Regions from separate parts of the Janthinobacterium sp. BJB301 genome, predicted to be linked through region 1. Evidence: predicted binding sites of a transcription regulator. Region 1 holds the regulator's gene; each other region holds the start of a gene.
The links. The regulator FNR, encoded in region 1, switches genes on or off when oxygen is low (the NO sensors DNR and NnrR bind a similar motif). The targets are predictions, from matches to a motif close to TTGATNNNNATCAA.

Region 1 (5,748 bases):
CGTATGTCTGGAGCCTGTCGAATCCGCAGGCACCCGCAAAGTAAAAATGGAACCTCAAGTCATCAAGATGTATGCGGCCCGCGAGCAAATCTACCCTCGCGAGGCCAAAGGACGCTACGCTACCTGGCGATGGGTATGCGTATGGCTTACCCAGCTGGCGTTCTACGGCTTGCCGTGGTTGACCTGGAATGGCAGGCAAGCCCTGCTGTTCGATTTGACCACGCGCAAGTTCTACATTTTCGGCGTCGTGCTGTGGCCCCAGGATTTCATCTATCTGGCGGCCCTGCTGATCATCTGTGCGTATTTGTTGTTCCTCGTCACGGCCATTGCCGGGCGGGTGTGGTGCGGGTTCTCCTGCCCGCAAACGGTATACACGGAAATTTTCCTGTGGGTCGAACGCCGCATCGAGGGCACGCGCAGCGCGCGCATGGCCCTCGACAAGCAGGGCCCTTCCGTGCGCAAGGCCTTCAAGAAGACGGCCAAGCACCTGGTATGGGGCGCCATCGCCCTGTGGACGGGCTTTACCTTTGTCGGCTACTTCACGCCGATCAAGGAACTGGCGCAGTCGGTCACCACCCTCAATTTCGGTCCCTGGGAATGGTTCTGGGTCTTGTTCTACAGCCTGGCAACCTACGGCAACGCGGGCTGGCTGCGCGAGCAGGTGTGCAAATACATGTGCCCCTACGCGCGCTTCCAGAGCGCCATGTTCGACCAGGACACGCTGATCATCACCTACGATGCCAAGCGCGGCGAACCGCGTGGCGCCATGAGCAAGAAGGCCGGCAACAACGACAAGCTGGGCGATTGCATCGACTGTACCCTGTGCGTGCAGGTGTGTCCGACCGGCATCGATATCCGCAACGGCCTGCAGTATGAATGCATCGGCTGCGCCGCCTGCGTCGATGCCTGCAACAGCGTGATGGACAAGGTCGAGCGGCCGCGTGGCCTGATACGCTACAGCACCGACCATGCGATGGAAAACAACTTCAATTCGAAGCAGATACGCCAGCGCGCCATGCGCCCGCGCGTCTTGATCTACACTTCCATCCTGGCCCTGATCATCATCGCCGTGTGTACCTCGCTGGCCCTGCGCACGCCCCTGAAAATGGACGTGATCCGCGACCGCGGTTCGATGGGACGCGAAGTGGAGGACGGCATGATCGAAAACGTCTACCGCCTGCAGATCATGAATACGTCCGAGCAAAGCCAGCATTTTAAAATCAGCGCTTCCGGCTTGCCGGGCCTGACCTTGCTGACGCGCGAAGAAGTGACCTTGCAGCCGACGGAAACGCTGGGCTGGCCGATCCGCCTGCGCGTGCCGCACGGCGTCGGCGAGAAGGGCTCAAACAAGATTGCGATCGAATTGCAATCGCTGGACGATCCATCGCTGCATGTGCGTGAAAGCGCGGTATTCATCGTGCCACGTTAACAAGGAAAGGCGGACGGGGACCGGGTGCCCTCGCCGCCGCCACGAAGTTGCAGGAAGGCCGGTCCCCATGCGGGGACTGGCTGATTAAACAGGAGAAATATCATGTCCGACAGTCTGAAACTGCAAGCACCCGTTGCACCGTGGTACAAGCATCGCTGGCCATGGCTGCTGATGATCGGTCCCGGCCTGTCCGTGGTCGTCGGCAGCTTCATGGGCTATATCGCGTTTACGCAGCCCGATGCGCTGGTGGTGGGCGATTATTACAAGCAGGGCAAGGCGATCAACCAGGATTTGAAGCGCGACACGATCGCCAGCGACCTGGCCATGGATACGCGCCTGTCATATGACGTGGCTGCAGCGCGCCTCAGTGGTTCCGTGCACAGCTTCGGCAAGGCCTATCAGGCGCCTTTGCTGCTGCACCTGGCGCATGCGACCCTGCCGGAAAAGGATATCAAGCTGCTGGTGCAGCCCGATGCGGCCGGCAATTTTTCCGTAGCACTGCCGATGCTCGAACGCAGCCGCTGGCAAGTGCTGGTGGAAAACGACAAACGCGAGTGGCGCCTGTCCGGCATCTGGACCTGGCCCCTGCAACGCAGCATCGCGCTACATGCGGACGAGGAACTGTAAGTCTTATTTGCAGACGTCCGTGCCGGCCGTAATGGCTTTCAACTTGGCCGGCTGCAGGATTTCGATCTCGCGGTTCGAGACGCGCAGCCAGCCTTCCTTCTTGAATTTCGACAATAAGCGGCTGACGCTTTCGATGGTCAGGCCCAGATAGTTACCGATTTCCTCACGCGACATGCGCAACTGGAAATTGCTGCCCGAATAGCCGCGTGCTTCATAGCGCGACGCCAGGTTGACGATGAAGGCGGCAAAACGCTGAGTCGCCTGCATATTGCCCAGCAATAGCATGACGCTTTGCTCGCGCGTGATTTCCTGGCTCATCATGCGGTGGAAATGACGCAGCAGGGTCGGCATATTGCCCAGCAATTGTTCCAGGCTGGAAAACGGAATTTCACACACTTCACTGTCTTCCAGCGCCACCGCATTACAGTGGTGGCGGTCGGCGCTGATGGCATCCATGCCCAGCAGTTCACCGGCCATCTGGAAACCCGTCACCTGCTCTTCGCCACCCGGATTGATCTGGTAGGTCTTGAAGTGCCCGAGGCGGATCGCGTACAGATTCTGGAACGAGTCGCCGATGCGGAACAGCGAGGCCCCACGCACGATCTTGCGGCGGCGGCCGATGATCTGGTCCAGCCTATCCATGTCGCCCACATCGAGGCCCATCGGCAGGCACAATTGATGCATGCTGCAGGTCGAGCATCGTGCACGCAACGCCTCCACGTTCACGGTGGGCAAGGTGGGAGTGAGTAGCGCTTCAGTCATGTCGGTACCTTTTAGAAAATGCAACAACAAGTTTACTGCATACAGCTGCATACAGGGTTGCCGTATGCCAATTTCACCGTAAATTCGGCGAATAAACGACGTCCAGCCTTTAATTATATGGCAACATCGTCAAAAGCCCATACGGGGCGGGCAATTTGCGCGGCGGCGCTTGCCAAGCTGGGGTATTGATAGGAAAATTCCTGACAGCATTATCTGCCGCCTGTGCCGCCCGGCACTGAAAAGGAAATCATGAAGCCTCTCGGCATTAAAGCAAAAGTCGCGCTGGCCACCAGCCTGACCTCGATCGCCATGATCGCGCTGGTCACCATGATCCAGGTGCAGCACATGCGCGACGACTTCACCCGAGTACTGCTGAGCCAGCAGTCATCGCTGATCAGCCGCACCGCTGCCGAGCTCGACGACAAGCTGGGCATGCTGCTGCAGATTGTCACCCTGACGGCCAGGCAGCAGCCGCCGGAACTGATCGCCCAGCCCGCCAAACTGCGCGAATACTATGCGCGCCGCTCGATGCTGGTGCTGTTCGACGACGTGCTGGTGCTCGACGCGCATGGCGCCATCGTGGCCGACATGCCGGAAGTGACGGGGCGCGCCGGCATCAACGTCGCCGAGCGCGAGTATTTCCAGACCGTCCTGCGCACGCGCCAGCCCATGATTACCGAGCCGATGCTGGGCAAGTCGAGCGGCATGCCCATCGTGCAGATGGTGGCGCCCGTGCTGGCCGCCGATGGCCAGGTGGCCGGCGTGGTGATCGGCGTGCTGCGCCTGTACAAGGACAATCTGCTGGGCCGCCTGCGCTCGGAAAAGATCGGCAAGAGCGGCTATTACTTCATCCTCACGCGCGGCGCCGTGCCGCGCTACGTGCTGCACCCCGATACCAGCCGTTTGCTGCAGCCGCGCAAGCCGAACGCCAACCTGACGACCACCCAGCTGCTGAAGGAGGATGGCGAAGGCAGCATGGTCAGCACCAACAGCCGCGGCATCACGGCCGTCAACAGCTTCAAGCGCCTGAAATCCGTGAACTGGCTGCTGGCCGCCTCGCTGCCCGTCGAGGATGCCTTCGAACCGTTCGATGGCGTACTGTACCGGCTGGTGCTGTGGAGCATCCTCGCTTCGCTGCTGGCCGCCTTTGTTCTGGGCTTGGTCACCGTACGCCTGCTGTCGCCGCTGGTGCGCCTGCGCGACACCCTGCTGGCCCTGCGCACCAGCGGCAGCCGTTTCACCCCCGTGCCGGTACAGCAGCGCGACGAGATCGGCGAACTGACGGAAGCGTTCAACGGCCTGATGAGCGAACGCGACCGCCTTCAGCAGGAACTCGAAGCGCGCGCGGCGGAGCTGGAGCAGGAACGCGACCGGGCCGAGGCGGCCAACCGTGCCAAGAGCGATTTCGTGGCCAACATGAGCCATGAAATCCGCACGCCCCTCAATGCCGTGCTGGGCATGGTGTATTTGCTGGGCAATACCAGGCTCGACACGGAACAGCGCAAGTACCTGACCATGGTCAGAGTGGCGGGCCAGTCGCTGCTGGGCATCCTCAACGATGTGCTCGACTATTCGAAGATAGAGGCGCGCCGCATGGAATTGTCGCCCGTCGAATTCGACCTCGACGAAGTCATGAATACCCTGGCCACGACGATGACGATGAATGCGGGCGAAAAGGAGCTGGAACTGGCCATCGCCGTCGAGCCCGACGTGCCGCGGCGCCTCGTGGGCGACGCCCAGCGCCTGCAGCAAATTCTCGTCAACCTGGCCGGCAACGCCATCAAGTTTACCGAGAGCGGCGAGGTGGTGGTGGCCGTCAGTCTGGCCGAGAGCGAAAACGGGCGCGCCTGGCTGCGCTTCGAAGTGCGCGACACGGGCATCGGCATGACGGAACTGCAGCAACAGCAGCTGTTTGCCGCGTTTTCACAGGGCGACCAGAGCATCACGCGGCGTTTCGGCGGCACGGGCCTGGGCCTGGCCATCAGCAAGCAGCTGATCCACATGATGGGCGGCGACATCGCCGTCGCCAGCAGCGAAGGCAAGGGCAGCCGCTTCTGGTTCAGCGTGCCCTTCGAGATGCTGGCGCAGCCGGCCGAAACGCGGCGCACGCCGGCCCTGGGCCAGCTGCGCCTGCTGGTGGCCGACGACAACCGCACCACGCGCGAACTGATCGTCAAGCTGATCGAGGCGTGGGGCTGGCTGGCCGACGAAGTGGACTCCGGCTTTGCCGCCATCGAACTGTACCGCGAACGCCTTGCGCAGCAGCAGCCGTATGATGTGGTGCTGGCCGACTGGCACATGCCCGTGATGGACGGACTGGCCACGGCCAAGGCCATCCGCCAGGCGGCCAGCGGCCAGCGCCAGCCCATCGTGGTGATGGTCAACGCCTTCGCCCGCAACCACCTGGAGGAAATCTCCAGCGCGGCCGAGGCCGATGTCGTGCTGATGAAGCCGATCACGGGCTCCAGCCTGTTCGATGCCCTGCACCAGGCGCTGATCGCCAAGAATGACGGCGGCGAGCAGCGCATCCTGCACCAGCCGCTGGGCACGGAACTGGCCGGCGTGCATTTCCTGCTGGTGGAAGACAATCATTTGAACCAGGCCGTGGCGCGCGGCATCCTCGAACACATGGGCGCCACCCTGGACGTGGTGGGCGATGGCTTGCAAGCCGTGGAACGGCTGCGCACGGAAGCGCTGCGCTACGACATCGTGCTGATGGACATGCAGATGCCCGTCATGGACGGTTTCAGCGCCACCCACATCATCCGCACGGAACTGCGCTTGAGCCTGCCCGTGATCGCCATGACGGCCGGCGTGCTGGCGTCCGAGCGCGAGCGCTGCATGACGGCCGGCATCAGCGACTTCATCGCCAAGCCCGTGGTGGTGGAAGAGATGATGGAAGTCATCCTGCGCCACCTGCCCAAGCGCCC
Region 2 (5,748 bases), on a different contig from region 1:
GGCGCGTCCTATCCTGGTCGGCCGTCCGCCCGTGCTCGAAGCGCGCATCCAGAAGTTCGGCCTGCGCCTGAAGCAGGGCGTCGACTTCGACGTCATCAACCCGGACTTCGACGAGCGCTATCGCGATTACTGGAACACGTATTACGCGATGACGAGCCGCAAGGGCGTCACCGAGGAATACGCGAAGCTGGAAATGCGCCGCCGCCACACCCTGATCGGTTCGATGATGATCCACAAGGGCGACGCCGACGGCATGATCTGCGGCACCTTCGGCACCACCCAGCTGCACCTGAAATACATCGACCAGGTGCTGGGCAAGCGCGCCGGCAGCAACGTGTATGCCGCCATGAACGTCCTGATCATGCCGGAACGCCAGCTGGTGATGGTCGACACGCACGTCAATGAAAACCCGGACGCCGAGCAATTGGCCGAGATCACCATCATGGCCGCCGAAGAGATGACCCGTTTCGGCCTGTCGCCACGCGCGGCCCTGCTGTCGCACTCGAATTTCGGTTCCAGCGACAGCGCTTCGGCGCAAAAGATGCGCGCCGCCCTGGCCATCATCAAGGAACGCGCGCCGGACCTGGAAATCGACGGCGAAATGCACGGCGATACGGCCCTGGACAGCAAGCTGCGTCAAAAAATCATGCCTAATTCGGCACTGAAGAACGACGCCAACCTGCTCGTCATGCCGAACATCGAATCGGCCAACATCGCCTACAACCTGGTGAAGACGGCGGCCGGCAACGGCATCGCCGTGGGGCCGATCCTGCTCGGCTGCGCCAAGCCCGTGCACATCCTGACGCCATCGGCCACCGTGCGCCGTATCGTCAACATGACGGCGCTGTGCGTCGTTGACGCGGTAGCGCAACGCAAAGCCTAAGCTTTTAGCTGCCGCCTGAAAGCCGCGCCATCCGCAAGGAGGCGCGGCTTTTTTTACATGGGCGGCACGGGCAGGGCTGCGGCGGGCGGATGGCGGCGCAGGTAGTAATGGCGGTACAGCATGATCTCGCCCCATACCAGCAGCAGCGCCGCCAGCGCGAACAGGCCTAGCGTGATCTTGAGCGAATTGAAATAGGCGCCGGCTTGCCGTTTGATGGCGTCGATGAAAATCATCGGCACTGACTTGTCGAGTTTGCTGAAGTCGGCATGGCGCGCCACGTCGGTGGTCAGGCGCACGGCCAGATCGGTGCCCAGCGCGGCCAGTTCGCCCGTCGCCTGGCCACGGAAGTTGGCGCCCTTGAGCGCTTCGCCGAGCAGGCCGACCCTGGCGATCAGCTGTTCCTGCAGCACCTGCGTCAGCAGCACGCTGCCGCGGCGCAGAATGAATTCATTGATCCAGCGCGCCTTGCTGCGTTCCCAGTAGCTGCTGGATGTGGGCTGGTAATACATGCCTTGCACGAATGGTTCCAGCAGGCTGCGCACGCTGATGGGCTGGCCCGGGGCGATCAGCTTGACCTGCTGTTCCAGGTAGACGCGCAGCGCCGGCATCTGTGCTTCGACCACGGGCTGCAAGTCGCGCTCGAGGGCCTGGTTGACCACGCGGTGCACGCTGTGCACGGCGCCAAAGCCGGCACCGAGGAGCGGCAGCGCGAGCAGGATCAGCACATAGCTGAGCTTGGCGGCCACATGCCAGGCGCGGGGACGGCGCACCAGCAGGCATTTTCTGGCCAGCTGGTAGCAGATGCCGAGCGCCAGCACGAAGCCGGCCGCGCTGCACAGCAGCATCCACGGCAGGGCGGTCCACAGCAGTTCGCCGCCGAATGGCGCCAGGCTATTGCCCCAATTGACGAGTTGTTGGTTCATGTACATTGCTTTGATATGGATAAACAGGCAAGTATATCCATTGTGCAACGACATGGAGCGCGCTTGGTTTCAGTGCGCCATCAGCACGGGCAAGGTCATCTGGCGCAAGATCGTTTCCGTCACGCCGCCGAGTAAAATTTCGCGGAAGCGCGCGTGGCCGTAGCCGCCCATCACCAGCAGGTCCGCATGCACTTCGGCGGCCATGGCCAGCAGCGCCGCGCCGATGTCGCCCGTGGCGATGGCAGGACGCACTTCGACGGGCACGCCATGGCGGCTCAGGTAGGCGGCGATGTCGGCGCCCGGATGGCGGGCCGGCTGTGCATGGCCGGCCGGCGGGTGCAGCAGGGCCAGCACCACCAGGCGCGCCGCGCGCAAGAGGGGCAGGGCGTGGCCGATGGCGCGCGTCGCTTCCATGCTGCCATCCCAGGCCACCACGACGGTGTTGTCGATCTGCGTGAACTTGCCGCTGCGCGGCACGATCAGCACGGGACGGGCCGCGTTCAGCATCACGTAGGGCACCAGGTCGCTCATGGCGCCGGGCAGCGCTTCGCTGTCGTCGTGCTGGCTCAGCACCGTCAAGTCGCTGTAGCGGGCGCTGACGGCCATGCCGCCATCCTCATCGTCTTCGATCAGGCGCCGCTCCAGCGAGACGGTGCCGGCCTGGCGCGCCAGCGTTTCAAACTGGTCGAGGGCCTGTTCCGCCTGCCCATGCAGGGCGTTGATCTGCGCCGCCACGGCGCTGCCGCGCATGCCGCGGTTGTTTTCCACGTAAAAGCGCGACAGGCCCGCCATGGCGGCGCCGATCAGGTGCGCCTGGTGCGCGTGCGCCAGCCGTGCCGCGATGGCGATGCGCTGCGGCGCATGGCGCGACAGGTCGGCGTGGACGAGGATGGATTTATAGGCCATGTTGTCATTCGCTAGTCAGGATGGCAACAAGGCTAGAACGGCAACACGGGCAAGTCCAGCATTGCCTTGCTGGCGGGCGGTTTTCTTATGCTGGGCTTGATGTGGGTCAAAAAAACACGGGCCATGGCCATCCGCAAGTCCACAGCCAGGAAATGCTGATCCATTTGATGTGCATCAAAATGTCTGGCCCGTCGCCAGCCATAATGACATTGAACTCCTTGCCTTTCCAGTGGTCTGCATCGGCGCCGGCGCCATCTGTCCGGCACTTCCCTGTGTGACGCAACAACGCTGGCCGTGGCGGGAGTTCATTCTTCAAGCGGGCGCGTGGTGTTCCTCTTTCTCTGCCCAGCGCAGCCGGATGGCGTCGATGGCGGGCAGTTCCTGCACAAACAGCGCGACCAGCCGCGCATCGAAATGGCTGCCTTGTTGCGCTTGCAGATAACCCACGGCGTCCAGCACCGACCACGCGCGCTTGTACGGGCGCACCGAGGTCAGCGCGTCGAAGACGTCGGCCACGGCGACGATGCGCCCCGCCAGGGGAATCGCTTCGCCCTCCAAGCCGTTCGGGTAGCCGCTGCCATCCCATTTTTCATGGTGCGACAGGGCGATCTCGCGCGCCAGCGCCAGCATGCCGCCTTGCGCATGTTCGCCGATGATGTCGCCGCCGATGCGCGCGTGCGTCTGCATGATGGCCCATTCATCCGCGTCGAGCTTGCCCGGCTTTTGCAGGATGCGGTCGGGGATGCCGATCTTGCCCACGTCGTGCATGGGCGCCGCGTGCAGCAGGTCGTCAGCGGCGGTCTCGTCCATGCCGGCGGCCACGCCCAGCAGGCGCGCGTAATGGCTCATGCGGATCACGTGCAGGCCCGTTTCATTGTCCTTGTATTCGGCCGCCAGGCCCAGGCGCTGGACGATCTGCAGCCGCGTTTCCTTCAGTTCGTCGATGCGCACCAGCGACAGGTGCGTGCGCACGCGGGCGCGCACGATGGCGGGACTGAGCGGCTTGGTGATGTAATCGACGGCGCCCGCTTCAAAACCACTGAGTTCGTCGCGCATGTCATTCAGGGCCGTGACGAAAATGACGGGAATGGCGGCCGTCAGTGGCGCGGCTTTCAGCTGGCGGCAGGCGTCGTGGCCGCTCATGCCCGGCATCATCACGTCGAGCAGGATCAGGGCCGGGCGTTCCTGCTGCGCCAGTTCCAGTGCCCGCGCGCCATCCTTGGCGAACAGCAGCGCGTAGTCGTTCTGCAATATCTGGCGCAGCAATTGCAAATTGGCCGCCTCGTCGTCGACGACGAGAATCACGGGCCTGGCGGGTGCATTCATGGGGACTCCGGTGCGAAGGTGTGCAGCAAGTCGTGCAGGAGCGACTGCGCGAGGGTGAAATCGAAATCGTCGATGGCATGCCGCAGCGGCGCCAGCGCGTCCGCTTGCGTGCCCATGGCGTGCTGCAACTGTGCTTGCGCCGCGTCATCGAGTTCGCCGCGCCGCAAGGCGTGCAGCAGGGAGCTGGCCGCTTGCCGGGCGGCGGGCGCGTCGATGGCAGCCGCCGTTGCCGCCGGCAATGCAGTCGGCGCCAGCCGGGCGATGGCGGCCACGGCCGCCGGCCATTGCGTCAGCAGGGCGCCCAGCATCTCGTCGAGCTGCCGTGCCGTGGCGGAGCCGGGGCTGGCGCAGCATTGCTCCAGCGCCGCCAGGCTGGCGGCCAGCTGTTCCAGGCCGAGATTGGCTGCCACGCCGCGCAGCTGGTGACTCTGCGGCAAGAGCGCCGCGTGGTCGCGCGCCTCGATGGCGGCCAGCAGGGCAGGCGGCAAGCGGGGATGCTCGCGTGCGAAACGGGCCAGCGCCGCGTGGTAGGCACTGTCGTTGCCGGCCCAGCGCTGCAGGGCGCCCGCATGGTGCAGCACCCGTCCGCCAGCGGGCGCCGCCGGTTCGTCGCCATCGTCGCCCGTTTCTGCCGCCAGGCCCAGCACGCGGGCGATTTCCTGCGACAGCGCCTGCCACTCGACGGGCTTGGTGGCGAAACCGTCCATGCCGGCCGCCCGCGCCGCCTTGCGGTGCGCATCGAGCACGCTGGCCGTCATGGCGATCACGGGCACGCGCGGGCGGCCATCGCGCAGGGCGGCGGCACGGATGGCTTGCGTGGCGGCCAGGCCATCCATGCGCGGCATCTGCAAGTCCAGCAGCAGAATGTCGAAGTCGTCCTGCTGCGCCAGCTGCAAGGCTTGCGCGCCATCGCCGGCCGTCACCACCGTATGGCCGCGCTTGCCCAATAGTAAGCTCAGCAGTTCCAGGTTTTGCGGCACGTCGTCGGCGGCCAGCACGCGCAGGGGCGGCAGGCGCACGCTGCGGCGTTCGCTGGCGGGCAGCGCCGCCTGGCGTGCCGGCAACAAGGGCAGCATGACGTGGAACACGCTGCCGTGCGGCAAGGCGGCATCGGCCCAGATGCGCCCCTGCATCAGGGTCACCAGCTGCCGGCTGATGGTGGTGCCCAGGCCCGTGCCGCCAAAGCGCCGCGTGGTCGAGGCGTCCGCTTGCACGAACGGTTCAAAGATGGCGTCGCGCCGTTCCGCGGGGATGCCGATGCCGCTGTCCTGCACCAGCAGGTGCAACTGGCCATCCTCGAAGCGCGCCGCCAGGCTGACGGCGCCGCCGGGCGTGAACTTGATGGCGTTGTCGAGCAGGTTGCCCAGCACTTGCCGCATGCGTAATTCGTCGCCATGCAGCACGGCCGGCAGTTGCGGGTCGTACTGCACCTCCATGCGCAAGCCCTTGGCGCGTGCATGGATGCCATACGTGGATGCCAGTTCATCGACCAGCGCCAGCAGGCTGTAGTCGCGCAATTCCAGCGCCATGGCACCCTTGTCCAGCTTGGCCGTATCGAGCACTTCGTTGAGCAGGCGCAATAGTGAGCGGCCGGACTGGCGCACGGTATCGAGGTGGCGCCGCTGCTCGGGCGCCAGTGGCGAGTCGAGCAGCACATCCGTGAAACCGAGGATGGAATTCATCGGCGTGCGGATTTCATGGCTCATGTTG
Region 3 (5,748 bases), on a different contig from region 1:
TGGGCAACATTGCCGCTGCCGAACACGGCCAGCGCGTCGCCTCCATCACCATGTATGCGGAGGCGGGCGCGGCGCCACGCCTGTTCTTCGCGCCGAAGAATGGCCAGCGGCGCGGCGAATCCATTTATGTCCATCCCTACACGGGAGCGACCCAGCCGGCACTGACGGGGGCGGGCTTTTTTGAGTGGACGGAATCGCTGCACCGCTGGCTGCTGCTGCCCCGCGATCCGGGCCGGCAAGTAGCGGGCGCGCTGGCCCTGTGCCTGCTGGGCCTGGCCCTGTCCGGCCTGTATCTGCGCTGGCCCCGCCGTCCGCTGGACTGGCGCACCTGGCTGACCTTCGACCCTGCCCTGAAAGGCCGCTCCTTCCTGTGGAATCTGCACGCCGTGGCCGGTACCTGGTGCCTGGTCGTCTATGTGGCGCTGACCCTGACGGGTATTTACTGGAGCTACGACGTGGTGCGCGACAATATCGACGCCTGGGCCGGCAAGCCGCCAAGGATGGCACAGGCGCAGGCGCCGGGCAAGAAAGGCCAGTCCAAGGAGAAGAAGGAAATACCGGCCGTCGACATCGGCCCGGCCTGGAACAGCTTCCAGCAGCACGCCCCCGGCTGGACCCTGGCCAGCGTGCGCCTGCCGACCCGCGCCGGCGAAGCCGTGCAATTCACGTGGCTGGCCAGCGATGCGCCGCACGAACGGGCGCGCAGCCGCCTGTCGATTGCCCCGGCCGACGGCAGCGTCACGGAAAACGAACCGTACAGCCAGCAGGCGCTGGGTTCGCGCCTCGTCAACATCATTTATCCGCTGCACATGGGCACGTATTTGGGCTTGCCGGGCCGTATCATCGTCACCCTGGCCAGCCTGGGCCTGCCCCTGTTCGCCATCACGGGCTGGATGTTGTACCTGGGCCGCCGCAAGGCAAAACGGGCCGTGCAGGCACAGCGCGCCATGCTGGGCGCCGGTGCGCCGGGACAGGCGAACACGGGCTTGCCCACCCTGGTGGCCTATGCCAGCCAGTCGGGACAGGCCGAGCGCCTGGCCCTGGAAAGCGCGCGCGCCCTGCAGCAGGCGGGCGTGGCCGTCGACGTGCAATCGCTGGACCAGTTTGATCCCGTGCAATTGCGCCAGTATGAACGGGCCCTGATCGTCGCCAGCACCTTTGGCGAAGGCGAGGCGCCGGATGGCACGCGCCGCTTCGCGCGCCTGCTGCAAGCTACCTCCGGCACGCCGCTGACGGGCCTCGATTTCGGCATGCTGGCCCTGGGCGACCGCCATTACAGCGCCTTCTGCGGCTTTGGCCATACGCTGGCGCAACAATTGCAGGCGCTGGGCGCCGCGCCCCTGTTCCCCCTGATCGAAGTGGACAAGCACGACCCCGCCGCCCTGGCCGACTGGTCCACAGCGCTGGCCCGCTGCAGCGGCAGCGCCATCGACGCCATCGGTGTGCAGGAAGAAGCGTCATATGCCGAGTGGCGCCTGGCGCGCCGCGTGCTGCTCAACCCGGGCAGCCTGGGCGGCGAACTGCATGAAATCACCTTGACGGGTCCGGCCGATGCCACCTGGGACGCGGGCGCGCTGGCGGAAATCATCCCATGCAATGCGGACGGCAGCGATGGCGAGGCAGGCAGTGCCCATCACGCGCCGCGCAGCTATTCGCTCGCTTCGCTGCCATCCGATGGCGAACTGCAATTGCTCGTGCGTCAGGAGCGCCATGCGGGCGATGACAACCAGGGCTATGGCGTCTGTTCCGGCTGGCTCACGCGCTTCGCCCCGCTGGACACCCCCATCCGCCTGCGCCTGCAAGCCAATCCCGCCTTCGCGCCCGCCCTGGTCGACGTGCCCTGCATTTACATCGGCAACGGTTCCGGCCTGGCCGGCTTGCGTGCGCATTTGCGCGCGCGCCAGCGGGCGGGACTGGCCCGCAACTGGCTGCTGTTCGGCGAGCGCCAGCAAGCTTTTGACAGTATCTGCGGCGCAGAGTTGCAAGGCTGGCTGGACGCTGGCCACCTGGCACGCCTGGACCGCGTCTTTTCGCGCGATGGTGAAACACGGCAATACGTGCAGGACAGCCTGCGCGCCAGCGCCGGCGAACTGCGCGACTGGCTGGCGCAAGGGGCCATCGTCTACGTGTGCGGCAGCCTGCAAGGCATGGCGACAGGAATCGATGCTGTACTGCAAGAAGTACTGGGCCAGGAGGGACTCGATGCCTTGCTGGCGGCCGGACGCTACCGTCGCGACGTGTATTGATCTACATCAACCCGCCCCCGGCGCCGCCCGGCTATGTGGGCAGGCGCACAGTCAGCGCCTGCCATCGGACTACAGTAGCGGCATGGCGGCATGGAGACATATCCGCGCCGCCCCACCCACAGTCTGCGAGGCTAGCCATGAAAAACCCCTGGATGAGCATGTACCTGAGCGCCGCCAACCGCATCGCCAACACGGCGCGCGGCCATGCCACGGCCGCCGTCAAGCGCGAAGCGGCGAAAAATACGCGGCAATTGACGCAAGTGTGGTTCGATTCCTTCCTGCCCCCGGCAGGCAAGCCACGGCGCGGGCGCAAGGCGAAGTAGCCCCCGGCAGCAGGCGAACTGGTGCAGTGCATCACAGCAATAAGTTGAAGTTACGACCAGGTGGGCTAAACTGCAAGCATGGAATAAAGATATGCGTACGCGATTGAAGTGACCGGCAGGCGCCGCACCCCCGCGCCGCCACCGGCTCATCAGGAGACGACCATGTTGACGCTCAAAGTGCTGGCCTGCCTTGCCCTGTCGGCCTTGATGCTCGTGCCCCTCGTGCTGAGGGATACGATGCAAACGTCCGCCGGGCAGCAATTGCAGGTGCCGAATGTCGATGCGCAAGGCATGTGGGCCCACTGGCCTAAACAATAAGACGCGCGGCTGAGAAAACGTCGCTGACTGCGTTGCCGGGCCTCGTCGTACATTCGTACTGCCTTCGGCGCGGCGCCTTGCCAGCGGCGTTTTTCAGCGGCGCTCGGTAACACGTCGCATCGATGAAAACCGCTTGATTGCGGGTGGGGATTTGTTCTCTCCTCCCATTTATTTTTGCCTTGATTTGCTCCCCCTCTTCGCCGTACTTTTGATCCAGATCATGGATTTCCACCTTTGCTGCGCCCAAACTGGAACAGTCCGCTTCGCACCGTGACGGACTTAACCTGGAGTATCGGCATGGGTAAATCGCATTGGAAGGATGAGATGGCGCTGGGGGTTCCCGTCATCGACGAGGCGCATGAGGCGCTGTTTCAGGAGCTGGCGCGGCTGCAGCAGTTGGGCGACCAGCATTTCAGCGTGGCGTTTCGCGAACTGATCGCGGCCGTCGAACGCGACTTCCGCGAGGAAGAGGATTTGATGGAGCAGATCGCCTTTCCTTCGCTGGCCAACCACCGCGAACAGCATGCGCGCGTGCTCAGCGGCTTGCACCATGCCTGGGCCGCCGTCGATGAGGGCGACCTGGAACAGGGCCGCCATGCGCTGTCGCCCTTGCCGCAATGGCTGATCTTCCATCAGGCCACGATGGACCTGGCCCTGGCGGCGGCGCTGGAAATGGTGCAGCGCCAGCCAAACTGACCTCTACAGCAGCAGCACCGTGGCTTGCTCGGGCATGACGACGCGGTAGTGTCCCGGGTATTTGTCTTCGCCGTCGAAAATCTTGCAAAACACGGGTTGGTTGATGTCATTCACGGCCGACTCGTTCATGGGCAAGGTGGCGATCAGTTGCTCGCCATCCATCAACTGCAAGGCGCTGCCCCGCTCGGCCGCGCAAAACGCCAGCGATTGCACGTCGCTGGCGAACGGCCGCTTGTACCATGGCGTGATGGCTCGCACCGCGCGCCTGGCGTCCTGCAAGACCTGTCCCACGCGCGTGACGTTCCAGGCATCGCGCGCCACAGACGGCTGGAGGACGATATTCGCCGTCAGCTCCCCCCGGCCCTTGTTCACCAGGAAAGTGCCGTCCTGCGCGGCGATGTCATCGTTGAGCGGCACGACAAACACCCCGCCGCTGGAGACCTTGATCGGCACAGGCGCACCATTGCCTTGCAAGGCCACGCGCACGTCGTCGATGGTGGCGCTCAGCTTGGCCGGAATCAGGCGCAGGGCCATGACCACGCTGCCGCTCGACACTTGCCACACTTTCCTGGCCGTCAGATAACTTTCGCGGTAAGCCGTGAAACGGATGCGCGGCGCCTTGGCGTCGCTGCTGGCCGTGATCGTCACCATTTGCGGTGGCAAGGCTTCGTCTGCGCTCGCCGCTGGCGCCGGTGCCGGTGCCGGTGCCGCGGCGGGTATGACAGGCGTGGCAGGCGCAAGGGTTGGCGATACGGCGGCGGGCACGCTGGCGCTCTGCAGCGGCGCGGGAACAGCCGGCGGCGCGTGTTCCTGGGCCTGGCCCAGCGACACGACACACAACCATCCGGCACAAGCGATCCATGTACGCATGCATTTCTTTCAATGAGGAAAATATTTTATCAGCGCCTGCATTATCGCAGAAGGCCCGCCGATGCGCCGCCCCGGGTCTGCCTGCACTCCTGTCTGCACTCTTTTGGTGCGCACGCTTGATTATTTGGCAAATATCGCCTATATTGATAATGATTCTTATTCACGAAAGTGGCGGGAATCGCGCGCCCTTCTTTTCCACTGCCCGACCGCGCCGGGCCTTGCGGTGGAACTGCTATCCAAGCCAGACCACGGGCCAGCATCACGCCATCCCCCCAGCTACTGCGCACCTCGCCAGACGAGATAGGAAAACACACGACTACAATATTCCAGGAAAATGATGCAATCGACTACCGTATTTTCTTCTTCGCACCAGCCCGCCTTGCGCCCCCTCCCAAGCCTGTTGCACATCGCCCTGCTGAGCCTTGCCGCCGGCGTGGTCCTGCCGGCACAGGCTGCCGACGCCGCTGCGGCCGACGTCACCATGCCAGCCGTCACCGTGCTGGGCCAGTCGACGGCTACCACGGAAGGCACGCAGTCATACACGGCGGGCGAAGCGCGCAGCGCCACGCGCATGGACCTGTCCTTGCGCGAAACGCCGCAATCGGTCAGCGTCATCACGCGCCAGCTGCTCGATGACTTGGGCGCCGTGCGCCTGGACCAGGCGCTGGCACAGACGACGGGCATCCAGGTGGGACAGAACGATACGGAGCGCACGACCTTTTATGCGCGCGGCTTCGGCATCGACAATATCCAGATCGACGGCATGGCGCGCGGCGGCAATGCGCCATTGCAAGACACGATCCTGTACGACCGCATCGAGGTCGTGCGCGGCGCCACCGGCCTGATGGGCGGCACGGGCGACCCGTCGGCCACCATCAACATGATACGCAAGCGGCCGACGAAGGAATTCCAGGCCAGCGCCGGCCTGATCATGGGCCGCTGGGATGACCAGCGCGTCGAGGCCGACCTCTCCACGCCGCTGAACGCGGAGGGCAGCGTGCGTGCGCGCACAGCCCTGGCCTGGCAAAAACGCGATTCCTACCTGGACATGTATCACGAACGCAAGACGGTCGGCATGGTCATCGTCGAGGCGGACGTGCGCCCCGGCACCCTGCTGACGGCCGGCGTCGATTTCCAGGACAACAAGCCCACGGGCGCCACCTGGGGCGCCGTGCCGTACTGGAACGCAGATGGCAGCCTGGCCAATTTGCCGCGCAACACCAGTTTCACGACGCCATGGAGCACCTGGGCCAACAAGCAGCACACGCTATTCACATCGCTGGACCAGCGCCTGC

Region 2: the regulator FNR is predicted to act here: its motif matches at 2,877-2,890, upstream of CSQ91_RS17965 (universal stress protein).
Region 3: the regulator FNR is predicted to act here: its motif matches at 3,096-3,109, upstream of CSQ91_RS03330 (bacteriohemerythrin).

What each region holds. Positions count from the first base shown of each region.
Region 1 covers NZ_PDZJ01000004.1:60,859-66,606, forward strand. The annotation lists gene ccoP (cytochrome-c oxidase, cbb3-type subunit III) at 1-44, shown strand, start outside; gene ccoG (cytochrome c oxidase accessory protein CcoG) at 47-1,429, shown strand; gene CSQ91_RS22320 (FixH family protein) at 1,532-2,056, shown strand; gene fnr (fumarate/nitrate reduction transcriptional regulator Fnr) at 2,060-2,818, opposite strand; gene CSQ91_RS22330 (response regulator) at 3,068-5,748, shown strand, end outside.
Region 2 covers NZ_PDZJ01000002.1:1,037,526-1,043,273, reverse strand. The annotation lists gene CSQ91_RS17975 (NADP-dependent malic enzyme) at 1-883, shown strand, start outside; gene CSQ91_RS17970 (hypothetical protein) at 937-1,806, opposite strand; gene CSQ91_RS17965 (universal stress protein) at 1,876-2,712, opposite strand; gene CSQ91_RS17960 (response regulator) at 3,025-4,038, opposite strand; gene CSQ91_RS17955 (MHYT domain-containing protein) at 4,035-5,748, opposite strand, start outside.
Region 3 covers NZ_PDZJ01000001.1:730,328-736,075, reverse strand. The annotation lists gene CSQ91_RS03340 (PepSY domain-containing protein) at 1-2,246, shown strand, start outside; gene CSQ91_RS03335 (hypothetical protein) at 2,384-2,569, shown strand; gene CSQ91_RS28845 (hypothetical protein) at 2,732-2,887, shown strand; gene CSQ91_RS03330 (bacteriohemerythrin) at 3,185-3,583, shown strand; gene CSQ91_RS28840 (hypothetical protein) at 3,587-4,453, opposite strand; gene CSQ91_RS03320 (TonB-dependent siderophore receptor) at 4,791-5,748, shown strand, end outside.